2 regions of the Paenibacillus sp. UASWS1643 genome follow, and region 1 is predicted to be linked to the other one. Evidence: predicted binding sites of a transcription regulator. Region 1 holds the regulator's gene; the other holds the start of a gene.
What was found. The regulator Rex, encoded in region 1, represses fermentation and respiration genes when NADH is low (regulators of the CRP and FNR family bind a similar motif). The targets are predictions, from matches to a motif close to TTGTGAAATATTTCACAA.

Region 1 (6,514 bases):
TCTCCATCGCCTGGGCTACGGTAAACATGGCATCACCCCACCAGTTCTCAAGCGCCTCGTTGGAATGATCCACAACATCCAGCTTTAACGAGCGTGAACCAATCACCGTCTGTCCTTCTTTGTGAATATATTGTACCAGTCTGCCCAAATCAACATCCGGTTGCAGATCCAGTTTCAATTGTACGTCATTGCGGTTAATAGTTAATTGAACGTCATTGACTCCATCGTACCGTGTAACCATCTTTTCAATCGGATTCTGCACGGCCACCTGACGATATACAAACCAACCTCCAAACAACACAACGGCTGAAATGACGGCAGTTAAAGCAATAGGCAATACTTTTAGCTTCAAGTGAATTACCCCTCCCAGATTTTGGCCTAACCTACTGGCTTATTGGTATATACGAATATGTGCACATTGACTCCTGCGAGAATTTCGACAGGATTATTTGTTTTGAATGTAACTGTGAGTACATATCTGAGTATATCACATCGTATATACATTTTCGAAGGCGAAAATATGAATAAATTATTAATTTTAACTATTTAAATCAAAAATGTTTACAGACAACACAAAGAACCGGTTCAGTCGGATATCCGTCTGCCGGTTCTTTCATTTCTCTAATTCTCTAGTTATGTCACTCTATTTGTACTAGCTGTTCGGGAGTGTGTAGACCAGGTCCACCTGTTCTCCATTGCTAAAACGATAAAAGCGATAGTGGTTATGCGTACCGTCTTTATAATACACTTGCCACACATATATTCCATTCACAACTCCGGGCATGATTCGTTTAATCTCGCCGGCAGGAACTTCAGAACTGAAGCGATTGCGGATCTGCGCTTCGGACATGCCATTCTGCAGCAGCTCACTGTGTACAGCGTTTGCACCCTTAGCCGGTTGATTGTTTGCATCGAATTTAACCCAGACCATAACATCCTGGTTATCCTTATTTTTGCCGATCAGGGTCCAGTAGATGTTGTCAGAGCCTTCTTTGTCTCCCCAGATGTACTTGCGCAATTCATCATAGGATGTAATGCCCAGTTGCTTCTGTGCTGCCTGTATAGCGAGAGCTTCTTCCTTGCGCTGGTCCTGCGTGACATAGACGTAATAACGCTGAAGTCCAAACAGAATCAGAACCAGTGCAAGCAGCGAAATCCATATCCACTTCTTTTTTTTCTTCAAAAGCCGAACTTCCTTTCCCTATGATGCTCTGTCCTGCAATTAACGAGCAAGCAGACCATCAAATGCCAATTGAGACTCACGCAAAATGCGTTCTTCATCCAGCGTCAGACATTCGCCGTGTTTGACCACTTGTTTTCCATCCACCCATACGTGCTCAACATCTTTGGCAGAAGCCGAGTAGATCGTATGTGAGATCAGGTCTGTATGTGGATAGAAATGTGCCTGTTCAATGTCAAGAGCGATAAAATCAGCCTTCATGCCGACCTCAAGTGCTCCGGTATTGTTCAAGAAAATGGATTTGGCACCGTATGACGTTCCCAGGAGTAACGCTTCGCCTGCTGGCACAGCCGTCGGGTCACCAGATACACCTTTGTGGATCAATGCAGCCAGTCTCATTTCCTCGAACATATCCAGGTTGTTGTTGCTTGCCGGTCCGTCTGTTCCGAGTGACACGGTAACTCCTGCTTTCAGTAACGCAGGTACCCGCGCAACACCGGAAGCGAGTTTCAGGTTACTTCCCGGGTTATGGGATACAGCCACATCATGACGGGCCAAAATTTCAATCTCTTCGTCATTCAGATGCACCGCATGTGCAACCAGGGATGGACGAGAGAAAAAGCCCAGTTTCTCCAGATGTGCCACAGGACGCAGTCCATAATCAGCCACGTTCTGCTCCACTTCACGAAGCGTTTCAGACATATGTGTATGGAGAGGAAGGTTCAGGTCATTCGCGACCTGTACAAGCTTCTCTATGTAGTCAGGAGGGCATGTATATGGGGCGTGTGGCGAGATTACGGTTGTAATGCGACCATCTGCCTGTCCATTCCACTCACGTGCAAACGCTGCCGACTCCTCCAGCTTCCGCAGTTGCTCTTCTTCCGAGCACAGCCCGATTACACCACGTGCCAGTGCTGCTCTAACGCCGGATTGCTCCACAACTTTGGCAACTTGATCCATGTGATCGTACATGTCCAGGAAAGCTGTAGTTCCGCCTTTCAACATTTCAAGCACCGATAGCGAAGTTCCCCAATATACGTCTTGTGAAGTCATTTTCGCTTCCATCGGCCACATTTTTTCCTGCAACCATACTTGCAACGCAAGATCGTCTCCGTGCCCTCTGAGCAACGACATTGCTGCATGACCATGCGTATTGATCAGACCCGGCAGGAAGAACAGTCCTTTTCCATCCACTTTGGTACAATTTTTGTCTCCATCCGGCAATGTCTCACCAATATGCACAATCTTGTCATCCTCAACAACCATGTATCCTTGAACCACGTTCCATGTTGTGCCGCCTTCATTAACGGCAAATTTGCCGTTGTGAATTACCCATCTATTTGTTGTCATCTTCCTCGTCGTCCTTTCCAGTCTCCAAGTAATAGGCCAAACTAAGCAGATCCGTTGTAAAGTCAGCATGGTGAATGCGGATATGCGGCGGTGTTTTTAGAATGGTTGGTGCAAAATTAAGAATCGCTTCGATTCCGGATTCAATAAGCTGATCGGCTACATTTTGGGCTTCCGTATCCGGAACCGTGATAATTCCGATGCGGATGTTTTCTGTTTTAACCGCTTCCGTCAATTCATTCATTGGTTTTACCGTCAAACTGTTAATTTGACTACCAATCTTCGGTCCATATGCATCAAATACAGCAACAATCTTCATGTTGTCTTTCAGATATGCGTTGTAGTTGGACAAGGCTTGACCGAGATTACCCGCTCCTACCAGAGCTACATTAATTTGCTGATCAATTTTGAGAATGTGACGAATTTTCTCGATCAAATAGGATACATCATACCCGATCCCTTTACGACCAAAATCACCGAAGTAAGCCAGGTCTTTACGAATTTGGGCCGGATTCAGATCCAGCCTCTGTCCAAGCTCTTGAGAAGAAACAGTAGCCACCTCACGCTGATGCAACTCGTTCAAATAACGCAAGTATACAGGCAGACGTCGTACCACCGCTTCCGAAATTTTATCCGATTTCATTCTTGCTCCCCCTTACCAAGGCCACGATAAAATAATAGATGAAAAGATGAGCATTCTGTATAAATTCAAAGATAGACGTTGTATACAGAATGCTCCTTGTAATTTAGGTTATAAGTTCTTACGTGCAACTGCTTTAATCGGATACGGAAATATCTAATAAAGTTTAACGCCAAACGATAGTGTCATGCAATGATATAACGAACAAAACAACCATTATTCTTGTTCATTAACAGGTTTTTCCAACCACTCGGTAATTCGTGGAACCATTTGCTCCGTCAGCATATGCTCCATTTTGGGACCAGGCAAAGAATATAAAAAGAATTTACCATAGTACGCTTCAATCACCCGTGTATCATAAACAATGACAATTCCTCTGTCCTTCGCTGTACGCACCAACCGTCCAAATCCCTGCTTGAAACGAATGACCGCTTGCGGCACGGACAGTTTCATGAACGGATTTTTCTTCTGTTCCTGAAGCAACTCACTCTTGGCTTCCACCAACGGATGATTCGGTGGCTGGAAAGGCAGTCGCACAATAGCGAGACAGGTTAGCGCCTCTCCCGGGATATCTACACCCTCCCAGAAGCTGCTTGTACCCAGAAGTACCGTAGCTTTGGCATCTTGGAACCTGCGTGTCAATTTGGAACGACTTCCACTGTCAACGCCTTGCCCAAGCAACGAGATGTCGTTACCAGATAGCGCCTCCTTCAGTGGATCATAGACCTGCCGCAACATCTTGTATGAAGTAAACAGAACCATCATGCGTCCACGCGTGGCAATTGCGGTCTCTGCGAGTGATTGCACCAGCATATTGACAAAGTGCGCATCACCCACACTGCCCTTCACACTCGGGAAATCACGCGGAATCACCAGAAGTGCCTGATCGCGATAGTTGAAAGGTGATGGCAGCATCGACGTTAATAACCGATTATTCTCGGAAGCTTCCTGCAAGCCAAGCTGTTCAATCATGAACTGGAATGACTTATCTACAGAGAGCGTAGCCGATGTAAGCACAACACTTTTCTTTTTATCAAAGAACAAATCCTTAAGTTGTGCACTGACATCTACAGGTACAGCATACAGCTGAAGAGATTTGCTGCGGAACTGACCGCTTGCTTCCATCCAGTACACCGTTTTGACATCATCCATACGCATGAAGAAACGCAGATTCTCCTTCAATGTGGTCAGATCTTTCAGCAGTCCTGTAATGTCCGTGATCAGACTATCCGATTGATAATCATCCTGATCCTCTTTCACCTCAAGCAGCAATTTGTCCCCTTTGCGGACCAAATCCCCCAGAGTCACATAGATCTGGTTCTCCAGATCCTGCAACTCCTGCCATTTCGCAGGTTTCTGAGATGCTTTCAGACGCAGGGAAAATTGCCCCGTCTCTCCCGGTGAAGCATCACTTCGTTCAGGCAACAGACCGAACAAGGCATCGCTCATACGATCCCACAGCTCCTTAACTTCAAGAGCGAGCGGGAACATCTGATCCACCATGGAGCCCCATTGCACCGAATTTTCATGCCCGGATAACTGCGAACGAAGCATAGGCAGCTGACCATTACGACTGTCCTTAAACAGGCGGGTCAGTGTATGAACCAAGGTGAAATATTTCATATGCATTCCAAGATGTTTTCCAGCGACATCCTCCAGATGATGTGCCTCATCGATCACAAGACTCTCATAGGCTGGCAGCAGCTGATGCGCGGCTTTCACATCCGTAAATAATTTGGAGTGATTGGTGATTACGATATCTGACAACCCGGCCTCATGTTTGGCACGATGGTAGAAACATTTGCGGAACCATGGACATGATCTTCCCAGACAAGACTCAGATTCGCTCTGTACCGTCTCCCAGAAGTCCCCTCCGCGTCCGCTAAGGTTAAGTTCCTCATCATCTCCGGTTTCGGTCTGCGTAAGCCAGACAATCATCTGAGCAGCTGTGAAATAATCCTCTTTGGGTGTAGCGAATTCACGTTTATTGATTTTGTGTTCAAACTTGCGCAGGCACAGGTAATGTCCACGTCCTTTGAATACAGCAGCCTTAAACGGGAACGGAACCACTTGAGTCAGCATCGGAATGTCCCGCTCTCTCAATTGCTCCTGCAGGTTGATTGTATGCGTGCTGACCATAACTTTCTGTTCTTGCTTCACACTTTCGTAAATAGCAGGCAAGAGATAACCCAGAGATTTACCAGTACCTGTTCCTGCTTCGATCAAGAGATGTTTCTCTTCATCCAGGGCTTGCCTTACACTGCTGAACATCTGAGTCTGCGCTTCACGCTCTTCGTAATGATCCAGCGTATCCTTCAGATTCTCACGAACCTGGTCCATAAACTGTTCGAAGCTTACACCATCGAGGGGGTTAGCTTCCCGCTCATCGCGTGGTGCACCTATATCAGTCCAATCACTTACATTAAGAGCAAGCTGACGATAATAGGTATGTCCGTCCAGATCCTGAATCGGCTCTGCTTCCTTCTCACTGCGCATTCCGTCCAAAAACCAACCCAAGTCACTGTCTTCTGGTGCAAACAGGTCACTGAGGCGCTGAATCGTTATGAGCGGTAATTCCTTTAACTCATCCAGACACTTGAGCAGCACATAGGCTGTCGCCAGTGCATCACTGTCTGCCTGGTGAGGGCGATCATGTTGAAATCCAAATTCGGAAGACACGTAACCAAGTTGATAAGAACCCAGTGATGGGAATGTAATCTTCAGAAAATCAATCGTGTCCAGAATGCGGCCAGTGAACGGCAAATAACCGCAACGGTCAAGAGCATTCTGCAAAAAGTGAAAATCAAAAGCGACGTTGTGTCCAACAAGCACCACATCATTAAGCAGCGGAACCATCTCCATCATCATCTCTTCGAGTGAAGGAGCGTCCGCCACATCTTCATCGGTAATACCCGTCAACCCCGAAATAAACGGGGGAATCGGTACACCAGGGTTCACATAAGAACTATATATTTGAGTTATGCTGTAGTCATGATCTATGATGGCAAGTCCGGCCTGTATAATCTCACCGTCGGACTGCGTGCCGGTTGTTTCGAAATCCAATACGGCAAATTTCATTGCAATGTACGGTCCCTTCCATTCCAGTCTATGTTACAGCATAGCAAAAAAAAGGGGATTTGAAAATTAACTGACAAAAAAGCGGTGTCCCCGCCGCTATGCCAAAGGAGGGAACACCGTTTTTTGTCGCCGAATTCCCGCTTAATGAAGGGTCGTCAGCTGATTAGCATATTGCAATTTCCCCCTGTTCAACCTGCAAGCTTCCATGTTGTACAGTGGTTCGGTCAATGTCGGGTCATACTGAAGGGCCTGTGCAAAGAGTGAACATG
Region 2 (6,514 bases), on a different contig from region 1:
AGACGGTACCCCCAACCAGAAATGCTTTGAGGCAATTTTTCAGGATTGGACGAGGCGGTTCATGTTTTTTTGCGACTTTTTTGTACTCCTTTTCATCCATGGACAGGGACGACGATTTTTTTTCGCTTCCGGATGCGGATTGAGCTGGCAAGATACAAGACCTCCTCTATGTGAAATGGTTCAAAGCTACGGCTGAATGCCAATGTGTGTAATCCTATATTCATTGTTTGTTAATAATCGGAAGGTTATGTATCCGGCGACAGACAGCATATGTTTCCAACAAGATCATGTTGTGGAAGCAAGATGGGAATACGCCGGTTCTGAGGACTTTTAGATAAGCTCTATAAATAAAGAAGAACAATCACGAGCAAGATAAAAAGAACGATAAACAGTACTTTTTCCGTGCCCTCTTCTGGAGGCTTCATTGGGTATTTAGCTCCTTCCTGTAAACAGACCAATAAATATTGAACAAAAGAACATCACAAAATGATGACATCTCCTCCATATATTCATATTCATTGAAGTGGCATCAGGACTACGACTACAGCGGATAGAGTCATGAAACTTGGACACGGTGAGCGCCCAAAACATGCCTTAAATACGTGACATAAACATGGACAATCACTTGCGCAAGGTTCATACTGTAATGTGACCAGTGGTTAAATAACAAGTCCTCAGCATATTAGTATGCATGTTCAAAAAGATAAAAGACTTTTTGAACTACATCTTAAAGGACAACAGGCGGGTAGCCGTTCTACTATGACCTGAAATACATACCAACAGAGGAGTTGTTGACACATGAATGAAAAAACGATGGATATGTTTCGTACGTTGACGGAATTTCCTTCCGCATCCGGTTTTGAACGTGAGCTTCGCGGCTGGATCAAAGATAAGCTTTCTGCTTATACCGATGAGTTCGTCCAGGATCGCCTGGGGAGTCTATTTGGTGTATTACGCGGGGAGGAATCCGGTCCCAAAGTTATGGTAGCCGGACACTTTGACGAAGTAGGTTTCATGACTACTGGCATTACGGAAACAGGTATGATCAAGTTCCGTCCACTGGGTGGATGGTGGAGTCAGGCTGTACTGTCTCAACGATTGGAAATCATCACACCTGATCGTCGGATTACCGGAGTTGTAGGTTCTACACCTACACACTTGCTGGACGAGTCCCAGCGGAACAAACCTGTGGATCTGAATTCCATGTATCTCGATATTGGAGCAGACAACCGTGCGGAAGCAGAATCCTGGGGCATTCATCCTGGGATGCAGATCGTACCGATCTGTGAATTCACACCTATGGCCAATCCTAAGAAAATTATGGCTAAAGCGTGGGATAATCGTTACGGCGTAGGACTTGCACTTGAACTGGTTGAAGCGCTGCACAAGGAAAAACTGCCTAACACGCTTTATGCTGGTGCAACGGTTCAGGAAGAACTGGGGCTTCGCGGTGCACGTACGGCGGCCAATCTGATTCAGCCTGATATCTTCTTTGCACTTGACTGTAGCGCGGCGAATGATATGACAGGTGACAAACAGTCATTTGGACATATCGGAGAAGGCGCATTGCTTCGTATTTTTGACCCGGGCATGTTCACCCATCGCGGAATGGTGGAATATGTTCAAGATACGGCTTCATCCAATCAGATCAAAATGCAGTATTTCATCTCACCAGGCGGTACCGATGCAGGTCAAGTTCACCTGAGTGGCATTGGTGTGCCCTCAACAGTGATCGGTATCTGCGCACGTTATATCCATACCTCTTCTTCCATCATTCATACAGACGACTACGATGCGGCCAAAGAACTGATCGTGAAGCTGGTCAAAGGCCTTGATCGGACAACGATGAATACCATAATTAATAACGCGTAACAGTTGACAAGAGACCTCCTAACTATATCGGGAGGTCTCTTTTTTTATATCCACAACTATATCAGTTGGACACATTTACACTTGAACGCAGAGGCCAGAAATAACCTGAAGAAGCGGAGCTAAAACCTTTCTGCAAGAAAGCTGCTTCGGAAGCATTTACTTCGCCTTTATTCGGTGATCGAAAGGTTATTCTGTCATTCGGAGTGACAAGTGTAAATATTCTTTAGTTCAACATACGTAGATTAATAGGCCGAACATTATAGGGAATTACACATAAGATGTAATAACGGTAGATGAATTAAACACCAAAGCAGCGGGGGACCTGTTATGGCAGTGAGAAGGAATGGAAAATCGAATAAAGGTACCAAAAAAACAAATGCCGCAAACACCCTTCTCAATGGCAACCTTAAAGGAAGAAATCTGGAACTTATCGTTGCAGCATTACTAGTAAGTGGGAAGTTAAGAGTGGATGCGGTCACGTTGTTTCGAGAAGCTACACTGGTCGTTGAACTGGTTGGGCAGTATAAAACTTTACAAAATATTACACCATCGAATCAAGACAAACTGGTGCAATTCCTCGATGAAATCGGTGGCGATATGACGTTGAATGACGTTATACGGGCTTTCCAACAGAGAATCAATTCCTAAACGCCAAGAAATGAGGTTGAAGTGATGTCTGACTTTGACGGAAATGGGTTCGCTGAGCTACTGATTATTGTCATTCTTGTTGTTTTATTTGTATTTGGTTCTTCCGATATTGACGACCTGACTGATTCTCCTTCTCAATCCTGAATTGGCTAGGTTATTACGATCCATTCATTATGAAATGCATATCTGTAAACGCCAGCCCACAATATGCGGGCTGGCGTTTTTGGATGGCTATAGAAATAGCGGTGAGAATGCAATCCAGGCCAAAATAAGTGTAAGCATAATGCAGACATTCTCTACAACGGCCCCACGCTTGGTCCCTGTACTCATCAGATTCACCCGTATGCGCCACTTGAGCGGTGGTAACGGACGAATACCTCGATTGGTGAGTGAATCGGCCAACAGATGCATCGCATATGCAGTTCCTCCCGCTACCCAAATCTCCGGTCCCTGCTGCTGGGTCGTGCTATACAACAAGCCCGCCCATATTGCGGTTCCGTACAGGGTATGTGTCAGTCCCCTATGAGTCAGTGTGGTGCAGAGCATTAACAAACTGCCTGCAATCAAGTTCCACGGTGCAAACGCATGACCATAAAAGACCAGTCCGAGTCCAATCGCAAACATCAGCACTTTGCGAAGCGAACGTGAAGGCAGGAATGACACAAGCGCAATGAGGATCGCAAGCAACAGGTTCCATGGTTTGGCATGAACATAGAAGTACACAAATACAGCTGTGGGCAACAGAATCGTCTGTAACAACCTGATCAGACTGTTAGGCAAGGCTCTGGATACCAGCAGCGAATTTGGCTCATCAATGTCAGGCAATAACGAACCAATCAGTGCAACCGTAACTGCCGGCGCTGTCACTGGTATACCGGCCAACTGCAGAACAGAAAGCGACACACCTGTCCCGATAATAAGGTGGGATCTTCCCATCATGATGCAAAAACGTCCTTTCGAAGAAATCGGGAACAATACGGCCCAGTTCCGATTTTACAACGAAAACAAAACAAGAACAATAGTTCGCATTTCTTATTTGTATGAAAATAAATATAACTTTCTGTGATGGGGCTCACATTATTATATTTATGACTCTTTTATCTTTATTAGTGAATTAAATCACATAAAATGTCGTCAACACCTTGTATAATTTCAAATATAAACCACTAAAATTTTGAGTAATGTACAGCGTCTATTCAAGGAGGCATACACACATGAACGGAAAAAAAGAGAACCTCATTATCATTGGTAACGGTATGGCAGGAATCAGTACCGTTGAGCAAATTTTGAAATTAACTACGCGATTTGATATTACCGTTTTTGGCACAGAGCCCTACCCTAACTACAACCGCATTATGTTGTCTTATGTACTGGAAGGAAGCAAAACACTGGATGACATCGTACTGAACGACCTTCACTGGTATGAAGATTACGGCATTACGCTGCACACAGGCACAACGGTTACACGAATCGATGCCGAGACACACGAAGTTGTGACTGAAGATGGAACTCGCGTTCCTTATGACAAAATTATCATTGCAACAGGCTCCAACTCCTTCATTCTCCCCGTTCCGGGACATGACAAAGAGGGTGTTGTCGGTTTCCGCGATATCGCCGATTGCAATGTCATGCTGGAAGCTGCTAAGCAGTATAAACGAGCGGCCGTTATCGGGGGCGGACTGCTAGGCCTTGAAGCTGCCAAAGGGTTGGTACAACTTGGCATGGAAGTTACCGTAGTGCATCTGATGGAAGATCTGATGGAGCGTCAGCTTGATCCACAAGCTTCAGCCATGTTGAAGGCAGAACTCGAACGTCAGGGTATCCGGTTCAAGATGGGTGCGCAGACTTCCGAACTGCTGGGCGGCGAACGCGTTGAAGGGATACGTTTTGCAGATGATACAGTTCTGAATGTTGATTTTGTGGTCATGGCTGTAGGAATTAAACCCAATACGACTGTAGCACGCGAAAGCGGTATGGAAGTGAACCGGGGTATTGTCGTGAATGACTATATGCAGACTTCACTTGAGAATGTGTATTCGGTCGGGGAATGTACAGAGCACCGCGGGGTATGTTACGGCCTCGTTGCCCCATTGTTCGAACAAGGCATGATTCTCGCGAAACATATCTGCGGTGTAGAGACCGCTCCATATGAAGGTTCTGTAGTATCTACGAAATTGAAAATTTCGGGTGTAGACGTCTTTTCAACTGGTGAATTCATCGACAGTCCAGAGCACACCGTCATTTCGCACAAAGATGACTGGAAACGGACTTACAAAAAAATTCTGCTTCGTGATAATAAAATGGTCGGCGCTGTTCTCTTCGGTGACATTACGGATTCTGCCGAATTGCAGAAACTGATCAAACAACAGACCGAAATGACCGAGGAATTGTACGGTTCACTCATGGGTACAGGCTGCGGCGGTCATAAGAAAGCAACTTCTGTTGAAACGATGCCCGAGGACGAGATCGTCTGTGGATGTAACGGGGTAACCAAAGGAACCATTGTTGATGTAATTACAAACCAGGGCCTTACCACTGTAGATGAAATCAAAGCCTGTACCGGTGCAACACGCTCTTGCGGTGGATGTAAACCGGTTGTGGAACAGATTCTGCAATATGTACTGGGAGACAGCTTCAGCAGTGGAGCCAAACAGGGAATATGCGGATGTACTTCCATGGGACGGGATGAGATTGTAGCTGAGATTCGTGCAAAAGGATTACAAACGACCAAAGAGGTCATGAATGTACTGGGTTGGAGTCAACCTGAAGGTTGTTCCAAATGTCGTCCGGCGATCAACTACTACCTTGGCATGATTGCACCAGACACACACGAAGATGAGAAAGAATCCCGTTTTGTTAACGAACGTATGAACGCGAATATTCAAAAGGATGGAACGTATACGGTTGTACCTCGGATGTACGGCGGGGTGACTACACCAGCGGACCTCAAACGCATCGCTGACGTTTCAGTCAAATATGATGTGAAAGCAGTCAAAGTTACCGGCGGTCAGCGTCTTGACTTGATTGGTGTCAAAAAAGAAGACCTGACTAAAGTCTGGGCTGAACTGGATATGCCTTCAGGTTATGCATACGCCAAATCGCTGCGCACGGTCAAAACATGTGTCGGCTCCCAATTCTGCCGATTCGGTACACAGGATTCCATGGCTATGGGTGCTCGCATTGAACGGAAATTCGAACGTCTGGATCTGCCTGCCAAGTTCAAATACGCTGTCAATGGCTGTCCACGGAACTGTGCAGAGGCATGTACAAAAGATATCGGTATCGTTGGTAACGACGGCGGCTGGGAAATCTTTATCGGTGGTAACGGCGGTATTAAAGCAAGACTTGCTGATTCCCTGTGCAAAGTGAAAACAGATGAAGAGTTGATTGAACTGTGCGGAGCCATCATGCAATATTACCGCGAGACAGGTAACTATCTGGAGCGGACTTCCGAGTGGGTGGAACGTATGGGTCTGGAGCATATTCGTTCGGTTGTCGTGGATAACCTTGAGGAACGCAAAGCGTTGATGCAACGGATTGAATTCGCACTTGAGCATGTGGAAGAACCTTGGCAAAAAGCGATTCGCAATGAGGAAGGCCAAAGCAAAATGTTCCACGGCATCGAAGTATCGGCTCGTCCATAAGTAAGCTCGCAAGATTAATACTGCCGGAATGTTAAATATAGATAAGGAGTGGTTTTAGATGACGACAAAACAATCAGGCACCTACTTCCCTGCCGGAGTAGTTGAAGAATTCCTGCCACGAATCGGAAGAGTAGTTGAGATTAAGGACCATCAGCTTGCTATCTTTCGTGCATCGGATGGCACCATCTTCGCTGCGGATAATCACAATCCCCACCCTAAGGGTGGACCGCTGGCTGAAGGCATCGTGTCCGGGCATTATCTGTACGATCCGCTGTATGATTGGAAAATTGACCTGACTACCGGTCTTGTGCAAGCACCAGACAATGGTCAAGTACAGATGTATCCGGTGA

Region 2: a site for Rex is predicted at 3,628-3,645, ahead of nirB (nitrite reductase large subunit NirB). Genes of this name have one in related genera too.

What each region holds. Positions count from the first base shown of each region.
Region 1 is NZ_VXKZ01000108.1:65,201-71,714, reverse strand. Features, by position in the region: gene FE296_RS14840 (hypothetical protein) at 1-352, opposite strand, end outside; gene FE296_RS14835 (cell wall elongation regulator TseB-like domain-containing protein) at 653-1,183, opposite strand; gene FE296_RS14830 (amidohydrolase) at 1,223-2,530, opposite strand; gene FE296_RS14825 (redox-sensing transcriptional repressor Rex) at 2,517-3,170, opposite strand; gene dinG (ATP-dependent DNA helicase DinG) at 3,384-6,245, opposite strand; gene FE296_RS14815 (tetratricopeptide repeat protein) at 6,387-6,514, opposite strand, start outside.
Region 2 is NZ_VXKZ01000096.1:81,386-87,899, reverse strand. Features, by position in the region: gene spoVAC (stage V sporulation protein AC) at 1-151, opposite strand, end outside; gene FE296_RS05480 (M42 family metallopeptidase) at 799-1,872, shown strand; gene FE296_RS05475 (hypothetical protein) at 2,200-2,520, shown strand; gene FE296_RS05470 (metal-dependent hydrolase) at 2,752-3,459, opposite strand; gene nirB (nitrite reductase large subunit NirB) at 3,735-6,164, shown strand; gene nirD (nitrite reductase small subunit NirD) at 6,223-6,514, shown strand, end outside.